2 linked regions of the Marinobacterium aestuarii genome follow. The protein of the gene in region 1 interacts with the protein of each later gene in a pairwise test. Links are inferred from orthologs where the notes say so. Each region holds a gene or a part of one and is shown on either strand. Other genes may lie near its edges.

What was found.
Region 2: the proteins of zntB (region 1) and lepA interact in binary tests that used the Escherichia coli proteins (3 or more experiments, as listed by UniProt). The link is inferred for Marinobacterium aestuarii from one-to-one orthologs.

The regions. Positions count from the first base shown.
Region 1 is NZ_CP015839.1:3,202,769-3,217,962, forward strand. Bases 5,444-8,275 are described here. They hold zntB (zinc transporter ZntB), read right to left. Parts: upstream 7,436-8,275; coding sequence 6,452-7,435; downstream 5,444-6,451. Other genes in these bases: rimK (30S ribosomal protein S6--L-glutamate ligase), read right to left, coding at 5,444-5,999; A8C75_RS14040 (ATP-dependent zinc protease family protein), read right to left, coding at 5,996-6,424; A8C75_RS14050 (serine/threonine protein kinase), read right to left, coding at 7,493-8,275. In the rest of the region: A8C75_RS14015 (carbohydrate ABC transporter permease), read right to left, coding at 1-763; A8C75_RS14020 (ABC transporter substrate-binding protein), read right to left, coding at 869-2,230; A8C75_RS14025 (LysR family transcriptional regulator), read left to right, coding at 2,432-3,316; A8C75_RS14030 (sulfatase family protein), read left to right, coding at 3,510-4,916; more of rimK, read right to left, coding at 5,094-5,443; more of A8C75_RS14050, read right to left, coding at 8,276-8,500; A8C75_RS14055 (DUF2750 domain-containing protein), read right to left, coding at 8,493-8,891; A8C75_RS14060 (M48 family metalloprotease), read left to right, coding at 9,241-10,266; A8C75_RS14065 (LysR family transcriptional regulator), read right to left, coding at 10,374-11,330; A8C75_RS14070 (DoxX family protein), read left to right, coding at 11,494-11,940; A8C75_RS14075 (DODA-type extradiol aromatic ring-opening family dioxygenase), read left to right, coding at 12,020-12,844; A8C75_RS14080 (PA4780 family RIO1-like protein kinase), read left to right, coding at 13,076-13,933; A8C75_RS14085 (YaeQ family protein), read right to left, coding at 14,001-14,537; A8C75_RS14090 (putative bifunctional diguanylate cyclase/phosphodiesterase), read right to left, coding at 14,763-15,194. UniProt on the Escherichia coli protein: Zinc transporter. Acts as a Zn(2+):proton symporter, which likely mediates zinc ion uptake. Purified ZntB reconstituted in liposomes also binds and transports Cd(2+), Ni(2+) and Co(2+).
Region 2 is NZ_CP015839.1:3,984,197-3,999,432, reverse strand. What follows is about bases 9,317-12,190. They hold lepA (translation elongation factor 4), read left to right. Parts: upstream 9,317-9,790; coding sequence 9,791-11,590; downstream 11,591-12,190. Other genes in these bases: lepB (signal peptidase I), read left to right, coding at 11,600-12,190; A8C75_RS17360 (DegQ family serine endoprotease), read left to right, coding at 9,317-9,593. In the rest of the region: A8C75_RS17390 (FAD assembly factor SdhE), read left to right, coding at 3,734-3,988; A8C75_RS17385 (protein YgfX), read left to right, coding at 3,972-4,415; nadB (L-aspartate oxidase), read right to left, coding at 4,384-5,994; RNA polymerase sigma factor RpoE, read left to right, coding at 6,254-6,841; A8C75_RS17370 (MucB/RseB C-terminal domain-containing protein), read left to right, coding at 6,888-7,736; A8C75_RS17365 (SoxR reducing system RseC family protein), read left to right, coding at 7,737-8,171; more of A8C75_RS17360, read left to right, coding at 8,196-9,316; more of lepB, read left to right, coding at 12,191-12,412; A8C75_RS17345 (DUF4845 domain-containing protein), read left to right, coding at 12,445-12,828; rnc (ribonuclease III), read left to right, coding at 12,825-13,511; GTPase Era, read left to right, coding at 13,535-14,458; DNA repair protein RecO, read left to right, coding at 14,560-15,236. UniProt on the Escherichia coli protein: Required for accurate and efficient protein synthesis under certain stress conditions. May act as a fidelity factor of the translation reaction, by catalyzing a one-codon backward translocation of tRNAs on improperly translocated ribosomes.

The sequences.
Region 1 (15,194 bases):
ACAAAAAAACTTCATCAAAAACTTTAAAGGCCAGAATGCTGCGAAACAGTAAGGCGACAAAGATAGCGGGCTTGAGCAAAGGAATAATGATTTTAAAAAGAATCGCCCTATTCCCTGCTCCGTCAACGCGCGCCGCCTCAATCACGTCCCGGGGCAACCCTTCGACCGATGCGAACAATATCAGAAATACAAATGGGGTCCAGTGCCAAACATCAACAATAATCACCGACATCAGCGCAAGCGAAGTAGAACCAAGCCAGTTCAACGGAGCTATTCCGATATAACCTAGCATTTGATTAATGACACCAAAGTCAAAGCCGTACATCAGACTCCACATGGAACCGATGGCGATAGGCGGCATCAGGATTGGAATGATAAGCGCCGTACGTACCACGCCCTTGAACCTGGTAATTGATGACACCAGTATTGCCAAGCCAAGACCAAGTACTATTTCAACACTGACCGATACAACAGAAAAGACTATTGTATTCCAGAGTGCGATCCGAAATATTTCATCGCTTAAAAGATCCTGAAAGTTTCTGACAGGCGTAAACGTCCAAACTTCACTGGCCTGCTCAAATGTAATCGTTGAAACTGCCATCCAGATTAGATTAATAAAAGGATAGGCCGTTAGCATCAGCATCATGACAAGCGCCGGGCCCAGTGTGAACCAATTTAAATGCTTGTCGATGAAATCAATCAATGACCGAGGCTTACCTTCTATACGCGCATCGCTCTTTTGTAAACGGAGTATTCTTGCCATGTTATTTTTATCTCCACGCTGAATATGGCTGCTTTAAGTACGACTAGCCGCTGGTACCTGGCAGAGCCCGCTGACCAAGAAAGACCAGGCCTGCGGGCCCCTTACCTATTCAGATAGAGGGGTTAACGTACCGGTTTTACGGCCACTTCTGACAAAAAGCTTATGCATTTCTTCGGCAGCGGCATTCAAAGCGGCAGCGGACGAAAGCTCTCCAATAAGCGCTTGATTTAGCTTGAGCTCGAGCACATCGACGACAGCCGCGCCTTCGGCATAACCGTATATCTGCTTGCCGTGCTCAATCGCGTCCTGGTAGGTATCCATCCAGCGAAACTCCCGCTGCAGTTTCAGATCGCTTGCGTACACGTCCCGCCGGACAGGTATCGCACCGGCTTCAGCATAGGCGTACTGCGCTTCATAGGTCAGAAACCACTTTGAGAAAGCTAAGGCTCCTTTCTTGCCACTATCGGATGCGTTATGGGGGATGCCAAACACCCAGTTCGCGATTCCCACACCGGGACTTGCGTCCATCGAGGCGCTCGGCAATACACTGGACTCGATCTTGTCCACGACCGCAGACTTGCGTGGATCATCGAAGTTTGGAAATGCAGCAACAACAGCATGGGCCTGCAAACCTTTGCCGGTTTGCAGTAGCTGGATCAAGTCACCCTGACCAATGATGCCGTAATTCTCCGGGCCACACTTCTGGCTGACTTCAATAAATTTGTCCAGCGCCTGCTGTGCGGCCGGTGAGTTCAAGATCACACTGTAATCACCATTCAGTGGATCTGCCACGAGATTGCCGCCATAACTAAGTAGGTAAGGCATGAAGGAATAAGTGACACCTCCACCACGCTGCCCAACCTGCAAATAGCCGTATGTATCGGACGGATTATGCAGGGCCTCGCAATTTTTCAATACCTCATCAAACGTCCTGGCAGGCGACAGGCCTTTTTCCTTGAATACATCCCCTCGGTAGAATTGCAGTTGAATATTTCCGTTAGGTGAGTACCCCATCAACGTGCCCGAGTCACAGGTCCGAAACCTTTTACCTTGGTCCCAGCAACCACTGTCATCGTAGGCGTAGACTTCGTCCGGCACTTCAAAGGCAGGATCGATATCCGTCAGGGGCGTGAGAAAGCCACCTTCGTAGAATTCAATCGTCCATGGGCTGTCGATATTCACAAGGTCAAGAGGGCTCGTTCCGGGGCTGCGCACAGCGGCACGGGCTTTCTCAAGCATGCCGTTAAAAGGCGTCACTTCCAGACTGACCCTGTTCCCTGTCTGCTCTTCGTAGAGCTCCACCACAGCCTCGAATCCCCGGTACCAGGGGGATGAATTTATCAGGATCGTGATGGGTTCTTGTTTTCCAACATCAACGTAGCTGTCTGTCGCATATACGGTGCCGCTTACCAGCATGAGTGCGCCGGCAGCGAGACCGAGTGCGGATGAAAGACGAAATTTTTCCATGGATACCACCCTTGGTTACTCTTGTTGTATTTATAGCGTCGATCGGCTTTGCCAATCCGAGGGCTCCGGCTCGGGCTGTTAACGTCGGCTGCTGACGGCTCACAAAACCCACCAAACTCAGTGTCTTCAATCATCCTATGCGTTTCAATTTCTGCATGATAATGATATTAAGTCATTCTAACCATAACTTAAGGTGATGATATGGACCGCAGAATTCATGCGTTTCTCGCGGTTGCCCGGTCCGGGAATCTAACCCAGGCGGCTGAAAGCATTGCCCTTTCACAGCCGGCCCTGACAAAGACCATTCGAATGCTGGAGCATGAATTCGGAGGTCAGCTGTTTGAGCGCTCCAGGCGCGGCATGAAGCTGACGGCAGTGGGGGAAGCCCTGCTCAAACACGCCGAAAACATAGAGCTGCAATACCGACTCGCCCACGAGAAGACCAGGGCCGTCCGGGATGGTGAGGTTTCGAAATTCAGTATCGCAGCCGGCGTTGTCTATCATTCGGACGTTGCGTTGCAGCTCATCGAGCGCCTCGCCCAGGAGTTCCCGATGACAAAGCTCAGATTGAGCTTTGAAGGCCCGAACTCCGCGCTTCCAAAGTTGCTGGACGGCGAGGTAGACCTCTTTCTGGGGGCCCTTATTGGCGGCGCTCCAGAGGGGATAAAGAGCTTATGGCTGATGAAAATTGAAGAATGTGCATATTGCTCCCGCAACCATCCGCTCGCCAACGCCGAAACAATTGCAATCGCTGATTTGGTTGACTGCCAGTGGATAATCCCAAGTCGTACGCCAGAGCTGAACATGAGATTGCAGGATTTTTATGCCAGTCATTCGCTGCCGCCGCCCAATATCAGCATCGAGATCGATGCAATCAGCGGTGTTTGTAATGTGGCAAGCCGATCGCAACACCTGACCCTGCTGCCGCAAGTGCTGGAACGGGACGCGGCAAAATATGACCTGGTCCGGCTAAAGCAGCTGCCGCCGATATGGCAATTCAGTTCCGGGGCCCTGTTCCGTGAGTCGTCGGAGTCGTACAGGATCGTTCAGCGGATACTGGCATTGATCCCGACCCTGCTCAGCTGACCGCCATAGGGTTATCCGATAAGCCCCCGGCATTATGTGTGTTGTGTTACCTGTCAGCGCAGGGCAAGACAGGAACGAAGTGAGTCGTATTATTCGTTTTAGTTATCGATACGGACAAAACATTTGATTATACGCTATGAAACATCGTTGCTACCTTGCTGGAAACGAAGACGCGAACCCGCGGAGGAACAACATGTCCAAGCCCAACATTATTGTATTCTTTACCGATCAGCAGCGGCACGACACCACCGGTGTACATGGTAACCCGATGGGGCTCACACCCAACTTCGACCGGATAGCCAGGTCCGGCACACACCTTTATCATTCATTCTCAACCCAGCCTCTGTGCGGTCCGGCCCGTGCCACGATGCAAACCGGGCAATTCTCCACGCAAACCGGCGTCTTTCGCAACGGTATCACGCTGAGTGAAGATGCCGAGACGATGGCCAAGGTGTTTAACCGCAATGGCTACTCAACCGGCTACATCGGTAAATGGCACCTCGGGGGAGCTGACCCCGTGCCTAAAAACATGCGCGGAGGCTACCAGAGCTGGCTCGGCGCGAACCTGGTGGAACATATCTCTGACGCCTATGACGCCATCCTGTTCGACGAGGATGGCAACCCGAAAAAACTGCCTGGATACCGTGTTGATGCGGTCACTGATGCCGCGATACGGTATTGCAATACCCATCAGGACGACCCCTTCATGCTGTTCGTATCCCTCCTGGAACCCCATCATCAAAACCATATAGACGACTACCCGGCTCCCGATGGCTACCGTGAAGCCTGTGCGGCAAACCTGTGGACACCGCCCGACTTGATGACTTACAAGGGCACGAGCCCGTGGCAGCTTAGTGGTTACTACGGGATGGTGAAACGGATTGACGAGGCATTTGGTCGCTTGATGGACGCCCTGAAGAGCCTGGACATGCTCGACAACACCATTGTGCTGTTCACTACGGACCATGGGTGCCACTTCAAGACCCGCAATGATGAATACAAGCGTGCTTGCCACGAGAGCGCAGTGCGCATTCCAACGCTGATTACCGGCCCGGGGTTTAACGCCGGCGGCCAGGTCAGGGGGCTTTTCGGCACCGTTGATGTTGCCCCGACCCTTATTGATGCTGCGGGCCTTGAAGTGCCCAACAGCATGGTCGGCAAATCCGTACTGCCCCTGGTTCGGGATGCGCGTGCGCCCTGGCGCCAGGACCTGTTCTTTCAGATCAGTGAAACCGAGACCGGCCGTGCGCTAAGAACCCATCGATGGAAATATGGCGTCACGTCGGACTATGACCGACATCATGCCGGTGCCGAGATTTACCGTGAGAGCTATCTCTACGACCTCGATACTGACCCCTACGAGCTGGTCAATCTAATCGGCATGGCCCCTTTCCGCGAGCTTGCGGACCAGTTGAAAGAGAGACTATTGGCGTGGATCGCCGAGGTTGAAGATGGGAGCCGACCGGTTATAGAGAATGCAGCCGAGGTTCCCGCGGGGCAGCATCGCCTCAAGGCGACCGATCTGATGGCCCTGCAGCAATACGAACGCCTTGGTTTAGGCAACGGAGTGAGCGAAGGCACAGCAAAACGCCGGGCATAAACCCCATGACTCCACGCCCCCAGCCTGGCTGACCCAACGTCATGCCAGGCTGACTGAAGCCCCCCCGGGCATTGCGCGCCTGAACTCAGCACACTAAATACCACCACGGCATCAGGCCTTGTGTTCGCGTTTCCGCTTGCCGCTTTACCCTCGGCCCTTGCACCTCCCCGCTTTTGATCAGCCCTTGCCGCGGGTGCGGGTCTTGTGGCTGCTGGCATTCTTTTCAATGAACTGGATGATACGGTCCGCGACATCGAGCCCCGTGGCAGCTTCGATGCCTTCCAGGCCCGGTGAAGAGTTGACTTCCATCACCAGCGGACCGTGGTTGGAGCGCAGAATATCCACTCCTGCCACGTTCAGACCCATGGTGCGGGCGGCGCGCACGGCGGTGCTGCGCTCTTCGGGGGTCAGGCGCACCAGGCTGGCGGCACCGCCACGGTGCAGGTTGGAGCGAAACTCTCCCGCCTTGGCCTGGCGTTTCATGGCCGCAATGACCTTGTCGCCGATCACGAAGCAGCGAATATCGGCACCGCCGGCTTCCTTGATGTATTCCTGCACCATGACCGAGGCCTTGAGCCCCATGAAAGCTTCGAGCACGCTTTCCGCCGCCTGGCGGGTTTCGGCCAGTACCACACCGATACCCTGGGTGCCTTCGAGCAACTTGATCACCAGGGGCGCGCCGCCGACCATTTTCACCAGGTCCGGGATATCGGACGGCTTGTTGGCAAAGCCGGTAATCGGCAGGCCTATGCCCTTGCGTGACAGCAACTGCATGGAACGCAGCTTGTCACGGGAGCGGGAAATGGCCACCGATTCGTTCAGCGGATAGGTACCCATCATTTCGAACTGACGCAACACCGCCGTGCCGTAAAAGGTAACAGAGGCGCCGATACGGGGAATAACCGCATCAAAATCACTCAGAACCTCACCTTTTACGTGGATCTCGGGATGCTGCATATTGATGTTCATGTAGCACTTGAGCACATCGACAACCTGTACATCATGACCACGTGCCTTGGCAGCTTCAACCATGCGGCGGGTCGAGTACAGCTGCGCATTGCGGGAAAGAATTGCCAACTTCATGGCTGTGCTCCTAACAAAAATGAGGCCGCCGGATCGACGGCAAAACGGTTCAGCATGGCAGTGCGCCCCAGCAACATGCGAAAGCGCATGCTGTCGCGGTTGGTCAGCGTCATTTCGATGGGCCATTCATGCTCGCCCATACGCGCCAGGGTCTGAATGACGATACGCTTTTCGCGATGGCCGCCGGAATCGGAGACCTGCCGCTCGTCCAGTACCGGCGCCACAAAATGCAGCACCGTCTCCTGGTTGTTCTGTACGGGATGCACATCGGCTGCGACCCAGAGCGCGCCGCGCTCGTAGAAGGGCTCAAGCTTGAATGCATGCAAGCAGGATGTGCGGGCACCGGTATCGACCTTGGCCTTGATACGATCAATCCCCAGCTCCGGCAGCGACAGCCACTCGCGCCAACCTATTGTTTCCAGCATGACGTTAATCCCTGCAGTTGAGCGCCATCAAAGCCAGCGCTTGCGGCGGAAAAGCCAGATTTGAACCGCGACCAGCACGATCAGAAACAGCGAAAACTCCGTAAAGGCCGAGGGGTTTTCCGCCCCCGGCACCCCCCCGACGTTAATCCCCAGCAGCCCGGTCAGAAAGCCCAGCGGCAGAAAAATCGCCGCCACCAGCGACAAGACATAGAGCCGGCTGTTGAGCTGATCGGACATGCGGCTCATCAGCTCTTCCTGGGTAACGGCCGCCCGTTCGCGTACCGCATCCAGATCTTCGATATGCCGCACCAGCCGGTCGGACACCTCGCGCATGCGCATGCGTGCCTGATCATCCATCCAGCCAAGCGGCTCGCTCACCACCCGTGCCAGTGCCTCGCGCTGCGGTGCCAGGTAACGCCGCAGGCCAATGGTCTGGCGACGCAGCTGGGCCAGGGGCTGGCGCAGCTCGCCATTGCCACTGTACAGCACCTGTTCTTCAAGGTCCGCGACCCGGTCTTCGAATTCATCCACCGTATCACTCATGCGCATCACCAGGCCGTCGGCCAGGCGCACGAGGAAATCGCCGCTGTCCGTTGGGCCCACACCACTGCGCATCTCGGCCACCAGATCGGACACCGACAGCAACTGGCGCTTGCGCGTGCTGACGATCAGATCCTGGGTGAGATACAGCCGGATAGACACCATGTCTTCGGGATTCGCTTCCGGGTTGAGGTTGACGCCACGCAGGGCCAGCAACAATCCGGCGCCCAGCAGGGCGGCACGGGGTCGCGTTTCCTCGGTCAGCAGGGAGTCCACCGCCAGGGACGGCAGACCGCTATGATCCGTCAACCAGCTGCGGCTGTCTGCATGGGTATAGTCGAAGTGCAGCCACAGCAAGCCCTGGGACGGATCCCAGTGCCCGACCTCGTCCCAGCTCAGCTCGCGGGCAGCGCCCTTGCGATCGAGCAGCATTGCGTAAATCAAACCGTCAGGGCCATGCAGTGGCGTCATGCCTGCATCCTTATATTCATACCAGTATAGTTCCAGGCATCCGGGCGCCGGGTACGACTAGAGCAGCCGCAGCGAGGGTTCCTGCAGAGCGGCAAACTGCTCGCGCAACTCGAGGATATGTTCGCTCCAGTAACGCTCGGTGTTGAACCAGGGGAAGGCACGGGGGAAAGCAGGATCAGCCCAGCGCCGCGCCAGCCAGGCGGAATAATGCATGATGCGCAACGTACGCAGCGCCTCTATCTGGCGCAGCTCGCGCGGGTGAAAGTCATAAAACTCGTTATAGCCTTCCACCACTTCGCACAGCTGCCGCTGCTGGCTGTCGCGATCACCCGACAGCAGCATCCAGATATCCTGTACCGCAGGCGCCATGCGAGCATCGTCGAAATCGACAAAGTTGGGGGTATTGTCGCGCCAGAGTACGTTGCCGGCATGACAGTCGCCGTGTACCCGGATCAGGGTTGTGGATTCCGCCATGGCCTCATCCACCAGCTTGAGCACATCGCGACTCAGGGTTTCATAGGCCGGACGCAGATCCCGCGGGATAAAGTCCTCGCGCAGCAACGCCACGCTGGCATGACCGTAGGTTTGGCTGTTGAGCACCGGACGGTGCACGAACGGCATTTTCGCCCCTATGGCGTGCATGCGCCCCAGAAACCGGCCCAGAATGAGCAGATTATCCAGATCATCAAATTCCGGTGCGCGGCCGCCACGACGCGGATAGAGCGCAAACCAGAAGTCCCCGCGCTGGAACAGGCTGCGCCCGCTTTCGTCGCGCCAGGGCGCCACCACCGGCAGTTCATACTCTTCCATCTCGTAGCAGAGCGCATGCTCTTCCAGAATCTGAGCTTCGCTCCAGCGATGGGGCCGGTAAAACTTGGCGATCAGCGGAGGCTGTTCCTCGATGCCAACCTGATAGACGCGGTTTTCATAGCTGTTGAGGGGGAAAATAACGCCATCACACAGATAGCCAAGTTCCTCCACCGCATCCATGATGAATTCCGGTGTCAGAGCCTCGAAAGGGTGCAGCGCAAGGTCCGCGGCCGAGCCAGAGTTGTGGTCAGTCACCACCGGCTCCCAACAGCGCTTCGATCGACTCCGTCAGATCGCCGGCCGACAGCAGCACGCCTTCTTCATCAGCACGCGGGAATACCGCCACCAGAATGCCGTCTTCGTCCAGCCCCGGAGACCAGCGCTCGAACCAGGCCTGCAGGTCGATTTTCAATGCTTCGCAACCTTCCCAGCCGTCAGTGGCCCAGTCCAGCGCGTAGTCTGGGTGGGGCCATACCGGCAGGCAGCTCTCGCCATCATCGGTGTTCAGCATGACACAGCCTTCAGCGTCGCTCAGGCTCCATATCTCTTCCCAGTCTGCCACTTTTTGCAGAAAGTGATCGAATCGCTCCTGCGCGTCGCGGGCAATAACCTTGCCTCGCTGCTGCTCTGTCAGTTTGTACGTCATGGTTCGGCCCTGCCTTTGAATATGGGCTCGCCGGTGCATCGGCGAATGCCGTGCAGCATGGACGAATGAGGCCGGCGGATCAAGTCGGGCCGGGGCCGAAAACGCCGGTTTTCGCCCCCTTTTGGCCGCTTTTTGGCTGCTACACTACCTTCACCTCGGCTTCACCCCAACCTGGCCACAAAAGCGGCGATCAAACCGCTACAAAGGCATGAGGGCTACGGTAAATAGCGGGTAAAACAAGGCGATCAAAAGGTGATCAGCGCATGCACAGAGCCTCCCATATAGCAGCAGTAAAACCGCTGAGCGCACAAGAGCATCACACTCTCGCCCAGGCTCTGCTCCGCTACTGATGCACAGCATCCGCCGCCATTCCATATTCGTATCCTGCCTTGCGCTTTCACTGCTGCTCGCTGCCTGCGCCGGCCCAGGCAGCCTGCCGGCCCCGCCTGCAGATGCAGCCATTGCCACAGAGGCCGAACACCAGCGTACCGAGGCGCTGATACTGCGGCACGCCCGCGAGGACCGCCTCGCCCGGGTGGCACGCCCCCTGCTGATCGCAGCACTTGAACTGTGCCCGGCAACGCAACGCAGCGACTACGGCCTGCGTCTGCACAGCATAGACAGCTATACCCGCACGCTGCGCCCCGCCGCCCACACAGTCTACGGGCTTGATCAACGACCGACACTGCGCCCGCCGCTGCCCGATAGCCCCGCCGCCCAGGCCGGCCTTCACGCCGGTGATCGCCTAGTGCGCCTGCAGGGCCGCACTGTTACAAGCGAAACCTATAACAGCGTCGATGCACAGCTGCGCGCGATGGCGGGGCCGCTCAGCCTGCAGATAGAACGCGGCAACAGCCTGATGAGCTTCACCCTGATGCCCGAAACACTGTGCGACTGGCCCGTGCGGCTCAATCGCAGCAGCGCCATCAATGCCCATGCCGATGGCCGCGAAATTCGCGTCAACCAGGGAATGCTCAGCTATGCCCGGGACGATAACGAACTCGCCCTGGTGATTGCCCATGAGCTGGCTCACAACGGCCTGCAGCATATCGACAAGCAGCTGCGCAACCTGCTGCTTGGAGCGTTACTTGATCTGCTGGCCCTGACTCAGGGCTACCCGAGCCCCGGCATAGCCGCGACTCTGGGAATCCACCATCAGGCGCTGAACTGGGAACTGGAAGCCGACCTGCAGGCACTGGTGGTGCTGCACCGGGCCGGCGTGCCACTAGAACCGGGCGTCGAGTTCTGGCGCCGTCTGGGCACCGATTTTCCGACCGCCATTCGCCACAGTCGCGGCCTCACCCACCCCAGTACCGCCGAGCGCTACCTGCGTATGCAAACGGCAGCGCAGGCTCTTCAGCAGAGCGACTCGTGATTGGTGATTGGTGATTGGTGATTAGTGATGGGTGATGGGTGATGGGTGATGGGTGGGCCTATTAACGAATTACGAATTACAAATTACAAGAAGCGGCAGGCAGTAAGTCAGGCATCAGGCGGTACAGCGTTCAGCTCGGCGCGAATAAAGTCCCGAAAAACGCTCACCCGCGCTGGTGCCTGGTCGCCACTGAGGCTAATGGCGTAGAGTTTGCCGTCACTCAGGAACCAGTCGGGCAAGACCGGCACAATCAGACCGGCGGCAAGGCTCGCGCCTGCAATAAGGTCCGGCAATACACCGATACCGCCACCGGCCTGGATAATGCGGTGCACGCTGGCGTAGTCCGTGGTGCGGGCCACCGGTCTTGCCGTGACCTCCACCCGACGCCCCCTGGCATTCACCAGTGGGAGACTCGCAGCCCCCGCCAGTTCACGAAAGGTCACCAGATCCTGGGTTTGCAGATCCTGCGGCGTTTCGGGTATCCCCCGCGCTGCCAGATAGCTGGGTGCTGCGTAAAGGCCCATGCGAAATGCCGTCAGCACTGAGGCACGGTAACCCATGTCCGGCAGATTACCTGAGGTCGCCCGCAGTGCCAGATCGATTCGATTGGCCGCCAGATCCAGCGATGCGTCCGTCAGCAGCAGCTCCACCGTAATCTGTGGATGCAGCACGCGAAATCGCACCAGCAGCGGCGGTAACACATCGAGGCCGATATCCATCGGTGCCGTCACCCGCAGATTGCCATGGGGCACGGTGCGGGACTGGCGCGCGCCCTGGGTGGCATCGGCCAGCAAGGAGAGCGCATCCCGCGCCTTGGTGTAGAAAGCGATTCCCTCCTCAGTCGCGCTCACGGCCCTGGGCGTGCGTGCCAGCAGCGCAGCGCCGAGCCGGGCCTCCAGCCGTGAAACCCGCCGGCTGATACTGCCCTTGGTCTCACCCATTTCAATGGCCGCCCGCGACACGGAACCAAACTCGATCACGGCACAGAATGCCTTGATGTCTTCCAGCGAGCCCCCAAGCATGCCGCCAAAGCTGTTGGATCCGCCGCTAATATGTGAGGTCATGGGATTCTCTGATAATGACTACCGGACAATAGATATAGTTTCCATTATAGAAACCTTAGGTTACTGTTTTGCATTCTATTCAAAAAATGGAAACCAACATACCATGGTCTTCAGTTTCAGCGCACCGCCTGACACCCCACTCATACGCTTCTGGAGATACGCCATGACCACTCAAACCCTTAGCAGCACCCTGTTCGATCGCCTGTCACCGCTGGGCTACCCACTGATTCGCATCACCGCGGGCCTGCTGCTGATGCCCCATGGTGCCCAGAAACTCTTTGGCTGGTTTGGCGGCTATGGCCTGGATGCCACCGGCCAGTTCTTCGCCACCAGCCTTGGCATGGAGCCCGGTTTTCTGTTCGCCCTGCTGGCGGGCCTGGTGGAGTTCTTCGGCGGTCTGGCGCTGGTACTGGGCCTGCTGACCCGCCCGGCGGCACTGGCCATCGCGACCCTGATGGGCGTAGCCCTGACGGTACACGCAGCCAACGGTTTCTTCTGGACCAACGGCGGAGTGGAATATCCGCTGATGTGGGGCCTGATCGCCCTTGCGGTTTTCCTGCGCGGCGGCGAGCGTTTCTCTCTGGATAGCCGCTTGGGATTGAAGTTCTAAACTGCACTTTGCCTGTTTACCCCGCCGCCAGCTAATGCCTGGCGGCGGCATTTCACCGCCGTCATTCGAGGACAATTTCATGAGCCCAGCACGCTTGCCCAGTATCTTTATCCCTCACGGCGCCGGCCCGTGCTTTTTCATGGACTGGCCTCCGGCCGGCACCTGGGATCACATGGAAGCCTGGCTGAGCAACGTCATAAGCCAGCTGGACAGCCGCCCCAGGGCTCTGCTGGTTATTTCCGCCCACTGGGAGGCGCCTGAGTTCAGCGTTAATGCCCAGGCCGCACCGAGTCTGCTGTACGACTATTACGGCTTTCCGGCCCACACCTACCAACTCCAATGGCCCGCGCCCGGCAACCCTGAACTGGCGGGCCGCATTCAGACACTGCTCGCCGACGCCGGTATCCCCTGTACCCCGGAGCACAAGCGTGGGCTGGACCACGGCGTATTCATTCCGCTCAAACTCGCCACCCCCGACGCCGATATCCCTGTGGTGCAGCTGTCGCTGCGTGCAGGACTCGATCCCGCCGAACATCTTGCGCTCGGCAAGGCGCTGGCACCGCTGCGTGATGAAGGCGTACTGATTATTGGCAGCGGCATGAGCTTTCACAACATGCAGCGCCTGCGCCAGGGCGGTGCCCAGACCGACCCGGACTCGATACGCTTTGACCACTGGCTGGCCGAAACCGTCGCTCTCCCCCGGGCCGAGCGCGAGCAGCGTCTTGGCAACTGGGCCCAGGCGCCGGGTGGGCGTGCATCCCACCCGGCGGAGGAACACCTGCTGCCGTTGCATGTTATCGCCGGTGCCGCGGGCGCAGATCCGGGCCAGAAAGTGTTTGAAGACAGGGTCATGGGCAGCGTGCAATCGGCCTTCATCTTTGGCACAGCCGCCGCCGCAGACTGACGGTTTGACCTGCGGGGACATTAAATACCGAAAAAACCGTCGGTTTCGGCATCCGGCGGTCGAAGCCTGCTGCACTGCGGTGTTAAACTCAGACTCCCTGCTGCGGGCCCGTCCTGCAGTCAGGTCCCATTTTGTCAAGGAGTCTACTGGATGCCGCTGTTCCACCCCTCCCCGCTGGCCTGTACAGGCGGTGCTGTTCCATCCAGCCCCTGGTTCAGGTAACAGGGCGCCATGAAAACTCCCAAACGCATACTGCCCCTGGTCGAAGATGGCCTGGTGGATGAAGTGATCAGCCGGCTGATGAGCGGCAAGGAAGCCGACGTCTATGTGGTGCGCTGCGGCACCGAGATACGCTGCGCCAAGGTCTACAAGGAAGCCACCAAGCGCAGCTTCAAGCAGGCGGTTAATTATCAGGAAGGCCGCAAGGTCAAGAACAGCCGCCGCGCCCGGGCCATGGAAAAGGGTTCGAAATTCGGCCGCAAGCAGCAGGAAGAAACCTGGCAGAACGCCGAGGTCGATGCTCTCTATCGGCTGGCAGCGGCCGGTGTGCGCGTGCCGCAGCCCTATGGCTGCACGGATGGCGTGCTACTGATGGAACTGATCACAGACGAAGCCGGCGATGTCGCGCCGCGCCTGAGTGATGTATCCATGTCTGCCGAGCAGGCACTGGAAGATCACGCCCTGCTGATGAACTACGTCATGCGCATGCTCTGCGCCGGCGTCGTGCACGGCGACCTGTCGGAATTCAATGTGCTGGTGGATGAATACGGTCCGGTGATCATCGACCTGCCCCAGGCGGTGGATGCGGCGGCTAACAACCACGCCCAATCGATGCTGGCACGGGACGTCGACAACATGACCCACTACTACAGCCAGTTCGCCCCCCAACTGCTGGGCAGCCGTTATGCCAAGGAAATCTGGGCGCTGTACGAAGACGGCAAGCTGCACGAAGACATCGAGCTGACCGGCGAGTTCGCCGAAAGCACCGAAAGTGCCGATGTGGATGCGGTTCTGGACGAGATCAAATCGGTGTTTGCCGAGGAACAGGCCCGCCAGGAACGTTTGCGCGAAGCCGAACACGAAAGCTAGGTTTGGATACAGGATCGACGCCCACCCCGCTCTGGTGGTGGGCGCCTGCCCCTTTTTTTCAGTACCCTCAGACCTGCTGCAGCACCGTCCAGGAGACTTCGCATTCCCCTCCGGCCGCGGCTACATAGGCCGAATCCCCGGTGATAGTCACGGACAGATCCATGGTGCGCTCCACCAGCGCGGCCAGGGCTTCAATTTCCGCCCATTCAAAGCGAAAAACAGACGCCTTCAGCGCCGAAAACTTGTTGCGGCCCTGCTCCCACCAGACATCGGACTTGGTATTGAAGCTGTACACCCGCACTTCCCGTGCCTGGTGTGTGGCCTTCTTGACCCTATCCATCGCAGGCTCGCCCACATCAACCCAGAGCGCAATCTGATCATCCAGGGTGCGCGCCCAGAGGTCAGGCTCTTCCGCCGCACTGATGCCCTTGGTAAAGACCAGATGCTCCCGGGCATTCAGACAGTACGCCAGCACCCGCACCATCATGCGCTCGAGGGTCTCGGACGGATGCTGCGCAATGGTGAGGTTAAGGGTGTCGTAATAGTCGCGGTTCAGATCGGACAGTGAAATCCGCGCTTTGTAGATGGTAGGTTTAACTGCCACAGATAAGGACCTTAAGGATTCGTAAATGGCGTATCCTGCTGCACGCCACAAAATACAGGGCCGAGATAGTGCCTTATCTGCCAGTTGCTTGCCAGCGGCTTTTGGTGACAGCCGGGGCGAAAGTGCCGCAGCAAAAGCCATTCGGGAGGGAGCAGGGAGTGTGCGTGAGTAGCCGGACAGTTCGATTATTGCCCCACTGCAGAAGGAAGCTATTTGTCAGCCCGGTTAATAAGAGGAGTCACCGCGGCGGCCATTTTTCAGTATTAAGGCCAGGTCCTGCGCCGATGCCGGGCGCTGCAGGTAATAGCCCTGCACCATTGCACAGCCCTCAGTGCGCAGGAAGTTCAACTGTTCCAGCGTTTCTACGCCCTCAGCGATCACACGAATATTGAGTTTTGCCGCCATCGCAATGATCGCACTGTTAATGGCGACATCATCCGTATCCTGCGGTATATCACGCACAAAGGAACGATCAATCTTGAGTGCATCGACCGGAAAGCGCTTGAGATAGCTCAGGCTGGAATAGCCGGTACCAAAGTCATCGAGGGAGATTGAGATACCACAGGCCCGCAACTCCTGCAGCGTCTTCAGGGACGCTGTCGTATCCTGCATCAGGGTACTCTCTGTAATCTCCACTTCCAGGCACTCGGGCGGCAG
Region 2 (15,236 bases), 780 kb from region 1 along the record:
TTAAAGCTGTCAGCTCGAAGCTTATCGCTTCAAGCTTGCTTTATCGCTCTTTAACAATATGGATTCGAATTAATTCGAGATATGTCTTGTACTGTAGTACAAGCGCCAATGGCGAAAAATCTTATCGAACTCTCGTCCTTACCAGACGCCTTCGGGTTATATGGTCAAGTGACGAAGCGTGCACGGTGGATGCCTTGGCAGTCAGAGGCGACGAAAGACGTGGTAGCCTGCGAAAAGCTTCGGGGAGGTGGCAAACAACCTTTGATCCGGAGATGTCTGAATGGGGAAACCCACCCAGTTTACTGGGTATCTTTTAGCTGAATACATAGGCTTTAAGAGGCGAACTCGGGGAACTGAAACATCTAAGTACCCGAAGGAAAAGAAATCAATTGAGATTCCCTTAGTAGCGGCGAGCGAACGGGGATTAGCCCTTAAGTTGGTTTGGTGTTAGCAGAAGGCGCTGGAAAGTGCCGCCGTAGTGGGTGATAGCCCCGTATGCGAAAACGCCTTATCAATGAAAACGAGTAGGACGGGACACGTGTTATCCTGTCTGAACATGGGGGGACCATCCTCCAAGGCTAAATACTCCTGACTGACCGATAGTGAACCAGTACCGTGAGGGAAAGGCGAAAAGAACCCCTGTGAGGGGAGTGAAATAGACCCTGAAACCGTGTACGTACAAGCAGTGGGAGCGGTTCTTGAGACCGTGACTGCGTACCTTTTGTATAATGGGTCAGCGACTTAATTTCAGTAGCAAGGTTAACCGTCTAGGGGAGCCGTAGGGAAACCGAGTCTTAATAGGGCGTTTAGTTGCTGGGATTAGACCCGAAACCGGGCGATCTATCCATGGGCAGGTTGAAGGTTGAGTAACATCAACTGGAGGACCGAACCGACTACCGTTGAAAAGTTAGCGGATGACCTGTGGATCGGAGTGAAAGGCTAATCAAGCCCGGAGATAGCTGGTTCTCCTCGAAAGCTATTTAGGTAGCGCCTCATGTCTCACCACCGGGGGTAGAGCACTGTTTCGGCTAGGGGGTCATCCCGACTTACCAACCCGATGCAAACTCCGAATACCGGTGAGTGCAATCATGGGAGACACACGGCGGGTGCTAACGTCCGTCGTGAAAAGGGCAACAACCCAGACCACCAGCTAAGGTCCCAAAGTTATCACTAAGTGGGAAACGATGTGGGAAGGCTCAGACAGCTAGGAGGTTGGCTTAGAAGCAGCCACCCTTTAAAGAAAGCGTAATAGCTCACTAGTCGAGTCGGCCTGCGCGGAAGATATAACGGGGCTAAGTGATACACCGAAGCTGTGGATGCCATTTATGGCATGGTAGAGGAGCGTTCTGTAAGCCGTTGAAGGGAAAGCTGTGAGGCATCCTGGAGGTATCAGAAGTGCGAATGCTGACATGAGTAACGATAATGGGGGTGAAAAACCTCCACGCCGGAAGACCAAGGTTTCCTATCCAACGCTATTCGAGGTAGGGTGAGTCGGCCCCTAAGGCGAGGCAGAAATGCGTAGTCGATGGGAAGCAGGTTAATATTCCTGCACCGGCGGTAACTGCGATGAGGGGACGGAGAAGGCTAGGCGAGCGCAGCGTTGGTTGTCTGCGTTTAAGGATGTAGGTTGGGGGATTAGGCAAATCCGGTCCCCCTTAAGACTGAGATCTGATGACGAGGTTCTTAGGAACTGAAGTCGTTGATGCCACGCTTCCAGGAAAAGCCTCTAAGCTTCAGGTTACCGCTGACCGTACCCAAAACCGACACAGGTGGTCAGGTAGAGAATACCAAGGCGCTTGAGAGAACTCGGGTGAAGGAACTAGGCAAAATGGTGCCGTAACTTCGGGAGAAGGCACGCTCCTGATGGTGACCCCCTCGCGGGGTGAGCTGTTGGGAGTCGAAGATACCAGGTGGCTGCGACTGTTTATTAAAAACACAGCACTCTGCAAACACGAAAGTGGACGTATAGGGTGTGACGCCTGCCCGGTGCCGGAAGGTTAATTGATGGGGTTAGCGCAAGCGAAGCTCTTGATCGAAGCCCCGGTAAACGGCGGCCGTAACTATAACGGTCCTAAGGTAGCGAAATTCCTTGTCGGGTAAGTTCCGACCTGCACGAATGGCGTAACGATGGCCACACTGTCTCCACCCGAGACTCAGTGAAATTGAAATAGCTGTTAAGATGCAGTTTACCCGCGGCTAGACGGAAAGACCCCGTGAACCTTTACTATAGCTTCACAGTGGACTTTGACATTACTTGTGTAGGATAGCTGGGAGGCTTTGAAGCGTGGACGCCAGTCTGCGTGGAGCCAATCTTGAAATACCAGCCTGGTACTGTTGAGGTTCTAACTCTGGACCGTAATCCGGTTCGAGGACATTGTGTGGTGGGTAGTTTGACTGGGGCGGTCTCCTCCCAAAGAGTAACGGAGGAGCACGAAGGTACCCTCAGCATGGTCGGAAATCATGCATTGAGCGCAAGAGTAGAAGGGTGCTTGACTGCGACACTGACACGTGGAGCAGGTACGAAAGTAGGTTCTAGTGATCCGGTGGTTCTGCATGGAAGGGCCATCGCTCAACGGATAAAAGGTACTCCGGGGATAACAGGCTGATACCGCCCAAGAGTTCACATCGACGGCGGTGTTTGGCACCTCGATGTCGGCTCATCACATCCTGGGGCTGAAGCCGGTCCCAAGGGTATGGCTGTTCGCCATTTAAAGTGGTACGCGAGCTGGGTTTAGAACGTCGTGAGACAGTTCGGTCCCTATCTGCCGTGGGCGTTTGAGATTTGAGAAGAGTTGCTCCTAGTACGAGAGGACCGGAGTGAACGAACCTCTGGTGTTCCGGTTGTCACGCCAGTGGCATTGCCGGGTAGCTACGTTCGGACGGGATAACCGCTGAAAGCATCTAAGCGGGAAGCCCCCTTCAAGATGAGATCTCACTGGGGCCTTGAGCCCCCTAAAGGGCCGTTTAAGACTAAGACGTTGATAGGCGGGGTGTGTAAGCGCTGCGAGGCGTTGAGCTAACCCGTACTAATTGCCCGTGAGGCTTGACCATATAACGCCCAAGGCGTTTGGTTGCCTGCTCCGACTGAAAAGAACGAGCAGGCGAAAAGCACGAGAGAGACGAGATTGACGCATTGGCACGAGCTTGTGCTGCAGACAAGACATAATCGAATTAAGACACGTCGCGACAGGCCACAATCTGTCGAGGCCAGAATCCATAGTGTACAAGTTTTGCTTGGCGACAATAGAGCTGTGGAACCACCTGATCCCATCCCGAACTCAGTAGTGAAACGCGGTATCGCCGATGGTAGTGTGGGGTTTCCCCATGTGAGAGTAGGTCATCGCCAAGCATTTAATAACGGAAACCCCGGTCTCGATGAGGCCGGGGTTTTTCCGTATGGGATAATGACTGGCGATGACCCTCACATGGGGACGGTAGACAGCGCCGCTCGCGGCCGTCCTGCCATGTGATAGTAGGGTCAAAACGGGACTTGTCGAAGCGCAGCTTTGACCCGGTTTGACGACCGCAGCATACTTGTCTGCGGGACGGCTCGCCAGCGAGGCGCCAAGTATTTATTCAACGAAAACGCCTCGACCTTCGGTCGGGGCTTTTTTGTATGTGGAATTTGAAAATCCGTGATTTTCGCACAGGACATTTAAAGGCATGGGTTGCTGCCTTGTGACTTAAGTGATAAAACGCCTGCATCATTCACACTAAGAGTATTTAGAGCCCTATGTACAGTGACGAGGATATTCGACGTCTGAGATGGCAGAGTCGGCGCGGCATGCTTGAACTGGACGTTCTGCTGGTGCCTTTTGTTGACGAGGCCTTTAGTCAGTTGCCGCTGGAGGATCAGCTAAGGTTTGAAAAGCTGCTCGCCTGTGAAGACCAGGATTTGTTTGTCTGGTTTATGCAGCGTGAGGTTGCGGCCGACCCTGAGATTGCCCGGATGGTGAAGATGATTCTGGACCGTGTTCAGCCCGCTTGAAGTTACGCTCAAGCCGTCGCGCATGCTCTGGTGGCTGCAGCTATCAAGCCACCTCACACTTGTCGTGCTGCTTGCACTTTCGGTACTCCCGTCCTCTCTGATTCTGTGCCTGGCTGTTGTTGCAGGGCTGAACCTCTGGCTGAGTTACCGTCAGCGCAGGGATGCTGTACAGGCACTGCGCTGGGATGCGGACCTGCATACTGTTGCGCTCTATGAGGCGGAGCAGGGCTGGGTGACGGTCGATACGCTGGAGTCGGTGCTGGCCTGGCGCTGGCTACTGATATTGAGAGTTCATGCCGGTGGCCGACGGCGGCGGCTGGTACTCTTGCCTGACAGTGTAACTGCCGATGCCTTCAGGCGCCTGAGTGTGATCGCCAGGCTTGCGCCTTTGCAGCTCAGTGCACCTGATCAGGCCACTCGTAGTTAACCGGCGTCAGAATGGTGTCGCGTGCCTCGGGGGCAAGATCCGGATAATCGAGGGTGTAATGCAGGCCCCGGCTTTCGGTGCGCTGCATGGCTGAACGAATAATCAGGTCTGATACCAGCGCGAGATTGCGCAATTCCAGCAGATCCCGGGTGACGCGGTAGTTGCTGTAATACTCGGTGATTTCCTGCTGCAGCAGATCGACGCGGTGCTTTGCCCGCTGCAGTCGCTTGTTGGTTCTAACAATACCCACATAGTCCCACATGAAGCGACGGAGCTCTTCCCAGTTATGGGAGATGATAACGTCTTCGTCGGAGTCGGTGACCTGGGATGAGTCCCAGGCCGGTACGCTAATGCTGCTGTCCGGCGATATCGTCTGGCTGGCGGCGATGTCGGTCGCAACCGCGCTGGCGAACACCAGGCATTCAAGCAGGGAGTTGGAGGCAAGCCGGTTGGCGCCATGCAGGCCGGTGAAGGCCGTTTCGCCGATCGCATAGAGCCCGGGGATATCGCTGCGCCCGCGGATATCGGTCACGATGCCGCCACAGGTGTAGTGGGCGGCGGGCACTATGGGAATGGGCTGGCGTGTGATGTCGATACCCAGCTCCAGACACTTGGTGTAAATGGTCGGAAAGTGACCCTTGATGAAGTCGGACGGCTTGTGGGAAATGTCGAGGTAAAGGCAGTCACAGCCCAGGCGCTTCATTTCGTGGTCAATGGCTCTGGCGACGATATCGCGCGGTGCCAGTTCGCCGCGCTCATCAAAGCGCAGCATAAAGCGTTCGCCATCCGGCAGCAGCAGGTGACCGCCTTCTCCGCGCACAGCTTCGGAAATCAGAAATGACTTGGCCTGCGGGTGGTACAGGCAGGTGGGATGAAACTGATTGAACTCCATATTGGCAACCCGGGCGCCTGAGCGCCAGGCCATGGCGATACCATCTCCGGAGGCTCCGTCCGAGTTGCTGGTGTAGAGATAGGCCTTGGATGCGCCACCGGTGGCGAGTACGACCTGACCGGCCCGGAACAGCTGTACCTCGCCGGACCCGCTGTCCAGGACATAAGCGCCAACACAGCGATTGTTTGCCAGGCGGAGCTTTTCACGGGTAATAAGGTCAACCGCGATGCAGTTTTCAAACAGCGTTATATTGCTGGCAGACTGGGCCTGCTGAATCAGGGTTTCCTGTACTGCTCTGCCGGTTGCATCGGCGGCATGGATAATGCGTCTGTGGGAGTGGCCGCCCTCCTGGGTCAGGTGCAATTGGCTGTCTTCGCGGGTAAAGGGGACGCCCTGCTCAATCAGCCACTGGATGCTGCGAGTGCCCTGGGTCACCGTATATTCGACCGCCTGCTGGCGACTCAGGTCGGCGCCGGCGATCATGGTATCAGCGTAGTGGGCCTGGGTCGTATCGCCTGCATCGAGCACGGCAGCAATGCCGCCCTGGGCCAGCCAGGTAGAGCCGGAGGTCAGCTGTCCCTTGCTCAATACAGCGACGCTCAGGTGCGTGGGAAGCTGTAAAGCCAGTGTCAGGCCAGCCGCTCCGCTGCCAATGATCAAAACGTCATGGATATGTTCGCTGGTCATGCTTAACCCTGAGAGCCGTAGTGCGGGATGCCAAACAGCAATTATGCAATGCAGGGGCTGCCTGCGTGAACCTTTTGTGTCGTTTGACGGGAAATTTTTCCGATTCGGTCGGAACTAACCATTCACCCCAGGTTCATATTGTTTAGCTTGCGATACCCGGCTCTTGAGAGGTTGCAATGACGTAGTCGGCACAGCCATACTCACGTCATTAAATCCCCTGCAGTAGGGGAAGTAGTACCTTGGAACATAAGGATCTGGAGTGTCAAACGAGAGTCAGAGCGCGATTGACGGGCAGCTGGTGAAGCGTGTGCAGGCGGGTGACAGTCGAGCTTATGATCTGCTGGTAAAAAAGTACCAGCACAAGATCATTGGCCTGATTGGGCGTTATGTGTATGACCACCACGAAGCGCTGGATGTATCCCAGGAAGCTTTCATCAAGGCTTACCGTGCCTTGCCGAAATTCCGTGGTGATAGTGCCTTTTATACATGGTTGTACAGAATTGCCATTAATACGGCCAAAAATCACCTGGTTGCCAAAGGGCGCCGTCCACCGGATGTTGATGTGGCGGTGGAGGATGCACATTATTTTGGTGGAGACAGTCAGCTCAAGGATATCGAAACGCCCGAGAACAACCTTTATCGGGATGAGCTTGAAGCCATCGTTAAACGTGTGTTGGATAAATTGCCCGAAGACCTTCGGGTTGCGCTGACGTTACGCGAGTTCGATGGTTTAAGTTATGAAGATATCGCCAATGTCATGGATTGCCCGGTGGGAACGGTTCGTTCCCGTATTTTCAGGGCGCGAGAGGCGATCGATAAAGAGATAGTGCCTTTTCTGGCGGAGTGACGGAGAGCTGCCGGGAACATGACGAGAATGTGTTTGAGGGAAAACCATGAGTGATGAGTTCAACGATACCCTGTCGGCGCTTGTGGACGGTGAAGCCAATGACTTTGAAACGCGTCGGCTGCTGTCTACGCTGGATGAGAAGCCGGCGATGGGTGAAAAGTGGCGCCGTTACCACCTGACACGCTCAGCCCTCAAGGGCGAGCGCGATACGGTGATTACTGATATCAGTGCCGGTGTGATGGCGCAGATAGCCAGTGCTGATGTGGGGCCGCTGCTGGATACAGGAGAATTCGATGCCGAGCAGGAAACGGCTCCCCGCAAGATCGAAGCCGGGCGTTACTGGAAGCCGCTGATCAGCATGGCCACGGCCGCCTCCGTGACGGCAGTGGTCATTTTGGGTGTGCAGGGCTTCAATGCTGAGCCGATAAACACGGTTGCCAGCAGCCAGCCGCAATACCTGTTGCCGTCGGTGAGCAGTTCCGCCGATTTCGTGCGGGCCCGCTATGGGCACGAGAGTGGTTATGCCGCCCAGGGAGCTCCGCAGGCGGATGTGATTCGACTGTCACGCGGGCTTGAGCGCTACATCGATCAGCATCAGCATATGCTTGGCGTCAAAGAACCAGGCTGGCGAGCTCAGTGGTTGCCGGATGGCTTTACCAAGGTGCGTCATGAAGTGATGCCCGATGCTGAAGTGATGCTGTTTTCCGATGGGCGTCATTCGGTATCCGTTTGCATCGAACCGTTCGGGCGTCAGACGGTTGCCGCCGGCGCTGCGCAGTCCAAGGACATGATCGCGGTCGGAAAACGTCGCGGTGATGACTTCGTGACGGTTGTGGGTGATGTGCCGCTGATGATTGCGGATCGTATTGCCGCTTCAGTTCAGGTCAGCCAGTAAATGCTGCAGGAAGATGCTGTTGTGGTGGCTGTGGATGGCGAAGGTATCTGGGTTGAGTCCGATCGCACAGGCACCTGCCAGAGCTGCAGCGCCAGCAAGGGATGCGGCCAGCGTGTACTGGCAGAATATGCCAGCAAGCGCAGCGAACGTCTGCTGATTGATAACCCGCATGGCCTTGTGGCGCGCGTAGGTGACAGGGTCAGTGTCGGCATCGAGGAAGGCAGTTTTCTGCAAGCCTCGGTGCTGCTCTATACCCTGCCTCTTGTCCTGCTCTTTCTGGGTGGATACCTGGGATCCTTTTACGGTGTGTCCGAGTTGCCCTCGGTTATTGGCAGCTTCTTTGGTCTGGCAGCGGGTTTGTTGCTGGTCAGGGGCGCCGGGCAACGTCTGGCGCGCTCCTGTCGTTACCAGCCTGTACTGATGAATATTATCTAGTGTGCCCTCAAAAGGTCTGAATCCATGCAGTCAATGAAAGTAGTACTCAGCATTCTGTTGTGTCTGGTATGGTTGCCTGCGCATGCCGAATTGCCTGACTTCAAAAGTCTGGTGAAGGAGGCGGCGCCTGCAGTGGTCAATATCAGTACGGTACCCAAAGAGAAGACCGGCCAGGCGTCTGCGCTCAATCCGTTCGAGGGGCCTGATGCGGAGCAGATTCCTGAGATGTTCAAGCATTTCTTCAAGCAGTTGCCGGAGCTGGGCGAGCAGCCGCGTCCCGCGCCGCGCTCGCTGGGTTCCGGTTTTGTCATCAGTAAAGACGGTTACATTCTTACCAATCATCATGTGGTCAAGGGAGCTGGCAAGGTGCTGGTACGCCTCAGTGACCGGCGCGAGCTTGAAGCCCAGGTGATTGGCTCGGACGAGCGAGCGGATGTGGCGGTGCTGAAAATTGATGCGACCGGGTTGCCCTTTGTGCGTATTGGTTCGTCGGAGGCGCTGGAAGCGGGTGAGTGGGTTCTTGCCATTGGCTCGCCCTTTGGCTTTGACCATTCAGTGACCGCAGGGATCGTCAGTGCCACCGAACGTGCACTGGCCAACGAGTCCTACGTACCTTTTATCCAGACTGATGTGGCGATCAATCCGGGTAACTCCGGTGGTCCGCTGTTTAACCTCAATGGCGAGGTTGTCGGCATAAACTCACAGATTTACACCCGCTCAGGCGGTTTTATGGGGCTGTCGTTCGCTATTCCAATTGATGTTGCCATGGATGTTGCCGAACAGCTCAAGACCCAGGGTCATGTCACTCGTGGCTGGCTGGGTGTGATCATTCAGGAAGTAAGCCGAGATCTCGCTGAGTCCTTCGGTCTCGACAAGCCTGCCGGTGCCCTGATTGCAAAAGTATTGCCGGGTAGCCCCGCCGAAAAGTCAGGCTTCATGGAAGGCGATGTGATTTACCGCTTTGATGGTCGGGATATCGATTTGTCGTCGGACCTTCCGCCGCAGGTTGGTCGCATCAAGCCCGGGGAGTCCGTACCTATTGATATAGTGCGCAACGGCAAGCATGAGCGGCTGGATGTCACTATAGAGGCACTGCCTGAAAACAGCGATCAGCTTGCCGCATCCGGCCGTGCCGATGAGCTGGTGAGCAATCGCCTTGAGCTGGTTGTCGGCGAGCTGGATACCGAGCGCAAGGAAAAGTGGAATCTGCGTTCAGGCGTGGTAATACGCGCGGTTAACCCTGGCGCCGGCGCGGATGCGGGGCTCGTGGTTGAGGACGTCATTACCATGGTAAACGGAGAGGTGATCGAGAGTGTGACTCAGTTTGAACAGGCGCTGGAAAAGCTTCCAGTTGACCGGCCGGTGCCTCTGCGCATCGTGCGTCGGGGAAGCCCGATGTTTATTCCGCTCAAACTCGAGTAAATAAAGACAGGGGGCCATCCGGCCCCCTGTTTCGTTCTGGCTGTCGATTAGAGCTCTGAGCACAGAGCACTGTGCCTGTGCAGGGCACTTCCCTGGCGCGTGCATTCGATAGCCGCGCTGCGGTAAATACGGTAAACTTCGTCGCTTTGAATTATCGCCCTAACATCCAGGGTCAGCTGATCCCGAGTATCCTACACGTGAGCAATCTCGATCATATTCGCAACTTCTCCATCATCGCCCATATCGACCATGGTAAATCGACCCTGGCTGACCGCTTCATTCAGACCTGTGGTGGCCTGGCTGAGCGTGAAATGGCCGCGCAGGTTCTGGACTCAATGGACCTGGAACGTGAGCGAGGCATTACGATCAAGGCCCAGAGCGTTACGCTCAAGTACAATGCCCTGAACGGCGAGACCTATCAGCTGAACTTTATCGACACCCCCGGACACGTTGACTTCTCGTACGAAGTGTCCCGTTCCCTTGCTGCCTGTGAAGGTGCACTGTTGGTAGTAGACGCAGCTCAGGGTGTGGAAGCGCAGTCTGTGGCCAACTGTTACACCGCGCTGGAGCAGGGTCTGGAAGTGCTGCCCATCCTGAACAAGATGGACCTGCCCCAGGCCGAGCCTGAGCGTGTGCGCGAAGAGATCGAAGAAGTCATCGGTATTGATGCCAGTAATGCTGTTGCCTGCTCGGCCAAGAGTGGCATGGGCGTTGGTGATGTGCTGGAAGCCCTGATCACACATATTCCGCCGCCGGTTGGTGACCTGGACGCACCGTTGCAGGCGCTGATTATTGACTCCTGGTTCGACAAGTATCAGGGCGTGGTCTCCCTCGTGCGGGTCAAGCACGGTGTGCTGAGGCGCAAGGAAAAGGTACTGGTCAAATCCACCGGGGTGTCCTACCCGGTTGATCAGGTGGGTATTTTTACCCCCAAGCAGACACCGACAGATGCGCTCAAGGCGGGTGAAGTGGGTTATATCATCGCCGGCATCAAGGACATCCACGGCGCGCCGGTCGGCGATACCCTGACCCACGCCAAGACGCCGGATACGCCAATCTTGCCGGGATTCAAGAAGGTTCAGCCGCAGGTCTACGCCGGGCTCTTCCCGACGGATGCGGATGATTACCAGGATTTCCGTGACGCCCTCGACAAGCTGACGCTCAATGATGCCTCGCTGTTCTTTGAGCCTGAAACCTCTGATGCCCTGGGCTTCGGCTTTCGCTGCGGCTTCCTTGGCATGCTGCACATGGAGATCATTCAGGAGCGACTGGAGCGTGAGTACGACCTCGATCTGGTCACCACAGCCCCCACGGTTGTGTACGAGCTTGAGCTCAACACCGGTGAAGTCGTACACATCGACAGCCCGTCCAAACTGCCGGATCCCGGCTCAGTGCGCGAAATGCGTGAGCCCATCGTTGAAGCCAACATCCTGGTGCCGCAGGAATTCCTCGGCCAGGTTATCGGCCTCTGCGTGGAAAAACGCGGGACTCAGAAAAACATGCATTATGTCGGTCGGCAGGTGCAGGTGAAATATGAATTGCCCATGGCGGAGGTCGTACTCGACTTCTTTGACCGACTCAAGTCAGTCAGCCGTGGCTATGCATCGCTCGAGTACAACTTCATTCGCTTTGAAGCAGCCCGCCTGGTGCGCATGGATATTCTCATCAACGCCGAGAAGGTTGATGCGCTGGCGGTGATTCTGCACAAGGATAACGCCGAGTATCGTGGCCGTCAGTTGTGCGAAAAGATGAAGGAGCTGATTCCGCGGCAGATGTTCGATGTCGCGATTCAGGCGGCGCTCGGCGGCAAAATTATTGCCCGCAGTACGGTGAAGGCGCTGCGCAAGAACGTACTGGCCAAGTGCTATGGCGGCGACGTGAGCCGCAAGAAAAAACTGCTCTCCAAGCAGAAAGAAGGCAAAAAACGCATGAAGCAGGTCGGCCGGGTCGAGATTCCGCAGGATGCATTCCTTGCCGTACTGAAAGTTGACAGTTAAGGACAGACGATGAATTTCGATTTTGCTTTGGTACTTGTGGTTGCGACCTTTCTGGCCGCGATTGGCTGGTGTGTGGACAAGTTCTGGCTGGCGCCGGCGCGCAGTGCCAGGGTACAGAAAGCACAGCTGCAGCTGTCGGCGGCTCTGCCGCAGGAGACACTGATCAAGCTCAACCAGGTGCCAGGCTGGATCGATCTTTCCCGTTCGCTCTTCCCGGTGCTCTTTGTGGTGCTGGTCCTGCGCTCCTTTCTGGTTGAGCCGTTTCAGATTCCGTCGGGCTCCATGCTGCCGACGCTGAAGATTGGTGATTTCATTCTGGTGAACAAGTATCACTTCGGCCTGCGACTGCCGGTGCTGAATACCAAAGTCGTCGATTTTAATACGCCCGAGGCGGGTGATGTTGTCGTCTTTAAATACCCGAAAGACCCGTCGGTTAATTACATCAAGCGCGTCATTGGTCTGCCGGGTGATCGTATCCGCTACCAGAACAAGACCGTATTTGTGAATGGAAAGCCGCAGCCGCAGCAGCTTCTGGCCCAGCTTCCGCCCCTCAAACCACAGCAGTTGCTGCTGGCGGAGAATCTGGACGGGGTTCAGCACCAGGTCTACCATGATGTTGCCGCCAGCGGAATTGTCGGTGAGTGGGTTGTGCCACAAGGGCAGTACTTTGTCATGGGCGATAACCGCGACAACAGTAATGACAGCCGTTACTGGGGCTTCGTGCCGGACGAACTGCTGGTGGGCAAGGCTTTCGCCGTCTGGATGCACTGGGAAACCTTCTTCAGTCTTCCGTCGTTCGGCGATGTGCGTCTGATTGAGTAATCATGTAGCTGCCTGGTGAATAGGGGATTGAAATGATTAATGCTGTGAAAAGGGAACAGGGCGCGTCTTTCGTTTCCATCCTGATGGGGATGGTCGTTGTCGGCGTTTTTCTGGCGGTAGGCTTTAAGCTGTTTACACCGTACAAGGAGCACGCGACCGTTAAATCCATTATTGAAAATGTGATTAACGATCAGGATCAGGTGTCCAAGGAATTTCGTTCCATTCGGCGCACGATTTACGATCGCGCCATTATTAACCAGGTGCGGGCCGAGCTGTCGCGGGAAGATTTCCTCAAAATTGAGAATATAGACGGCAAGATCCATTTTGATCTTGTCTATGAAGAGCGGGTTCCGATGTTTTATAACGTCGATGCCGTGGTTAAATTTAACGAGCATTACGAAGTCATAAAACCTTGATCAAACCGACCGCAGATCTTAGCCGACGTCTGGGCTATAGCTTTAACGATCCATCTTTACTGGAACTGGCACTTACTCACCGCAGTTGCGGCAAACGCAATAACGAGCGGTTGGAGTTTCTCGGTGATTCCATCGTTAACTTTGTTATCGCCGATGCGCTCTTCCGGCAGTTTCCCCAGGCGCGTGAAGGTCAGCTGAGCCGCCTGCGGGCGCGCCTGGTCAAGGGCGAGACCCTGGCCGAGGTGGCCCGCGAGCTTGATCTGGGCGAGTATCTGCGCCTGGGCTCCGGCGAGCTGAAAAGCGGCGGTTTCAGGCGTGACTCGATTCTGGCCGATGCGACCGAAGCGGTGATGGGAGCCATCTATCTGGATAGCGACCTGGAAGTCTGTCGTGGCTTTATCCATCGCTGGTTCAAGGAGCGTCTGGAAGAGCTTGATCTGAACGAATCCCTCAAGGATGCCAAGACCCGGCTGCAGGAACATCTGCAGTCTCGACGTCTGGCACTGCCGGACTATGAATTGATTGCAGTCGACGGTGAAGCCCATTCCCAGACTTTCTTTATCCGCTGTCATGTGACCGGCTTGACGGTGCCGAGTGAAGGTGAGGGCAATAGCCGCCGCCAGGCGGAGCAGGAAGCAGCAAGGCTTGCGCTGATCGGACTGCAGGTGGAGAAAGCCGAATGAGCGATGAATTTGAAATGCCGGAAATGCCACCAGTACCTGGCGCTGAACCCTACGAGGGCGAGCAGCGCTGCGGCTTTGTGGCGATTGTCGGGCGCCCCAATGTGGGCAAGTCGACGCTGCTGAACCATATACTCGGTCAGAAGCTGAGCATCACATCGCGCAAGCCCCAGACCACGCGGCACCAGATCCTGGGCATCAAGACCGAAGACGACCTGCAGGTCATCTATGTCGATACTCCCGGGCTGCACCGTGATCAGGGCAAGGCACTGAACCGCTACATGAACAAAACAGCCGCCGATGCGGTGCGCGATGTCGACCTGGTGGTGTTTGTGGTTGACCGGACCGCCTGGACCGACGAAGACGACCTGGTGCTGGAGAAGCTCACCTGGGTACCTTGCCCGGTGGTACTGGTGGTCAACAAGGTGGATCAGCTTAAGGACAAGTCTGAATTGCTGCCGCACCTGGAGATGGTGACCGCCAAGCGTGAATTTGCTGAAGTGATCCCCATTTCCGCCAAGAACGGTCACAATGTGCCGCGCCTGGAGGAACTGGTGGAGCAGCATATGCCCGCCGCTGAACACTATTACCCGGAAGATCAGATTACCAATCGCAGCTCGCGTTTTGTCGCTGCAGAGCTTGTGCGTGAAAAATTGATGCGCAATCTCGGGGAGGAAATTCCCTACGGCACCACCGTCGAGATTGAACAGTTTGTACAGGACGAGTATGGCCTGCTCACCATCAGTGCGCTGATACTGGTTGAGCGCGAAGGGCAAAAACGCATTGTGATCGGTGACAAGGGCGCACGCATGAAAACCATCGGCCGGGATGCCCGGCTGGACATGGAACGCATGTTTGACAGCAAGGTCATGCTCAACCTCTGGGTCAAGGTACGCAAGGGCTGGGCGGATGACGACCGGGCACTGCGCAGTCTGGGTTATGACGACTAAGGCGGGTGCTCGCTGCATAGCCTCCGCACCCTGGGTTGCGGCGCCGCGATGGTCGGCCTGATCAGCACTTCGGAAGCCGTCATGCATACTGAGTATTTCTGATGGACTATCGTGTCGATGGGCAGGCGGCTTATGTGCTGCATGCCCGTCCCTACCGAGATACCAGCCTGCTGGTGGACTGCTTTACGCTGGAACACGGCAAGGTCAGCCTGGTCGCCAGGGGCGCGCGCCGTCCAGGTTCGCGTTCCCGCTCCAGTCTTCAGGCGTTTGTGCCGCTGCAGCTGAGCTGGTCTGGGCGCAGCGAGCTGAAAACCCTCGGTCAGGCCGAGGCCGTGGCGCCACCGGTCTTTCTGCAGGGGCGGGCTCTGCTCTGTGGCCTCTACCTCAACGAGCTCTTGCAGCGCCTGCTGCAGCCCATTGATCCCCACCCCAGATTGTATGTTTATTACCAGTACGCGCTGACCGAACTGCTCTCGGGGCAGGATATCGAGGGTGCACTGCGCACGTTCGAGCGGCATTTGCTGAGTGAGATCGGCTATGCGCTGGAACTGAGTGATCTGGATGCTCAGGCGGTGTATTTTTTGCGACCCGAAGGCGGACTTCAGTCTGTCACCGCGCTGCGCGACACCGATCGGCAGCGCTGCTTTGGTGGTCAGCAGCTGCTGGCCATTGGCGAAGATGATTATTCGGAGCCACATACAAGACGTGCGGCCAAAAGGCTGATGCGCCTGGCACTGGATCAGATGCTCGGTGGCAAGGCCCTGCGCAGTCGTGAACT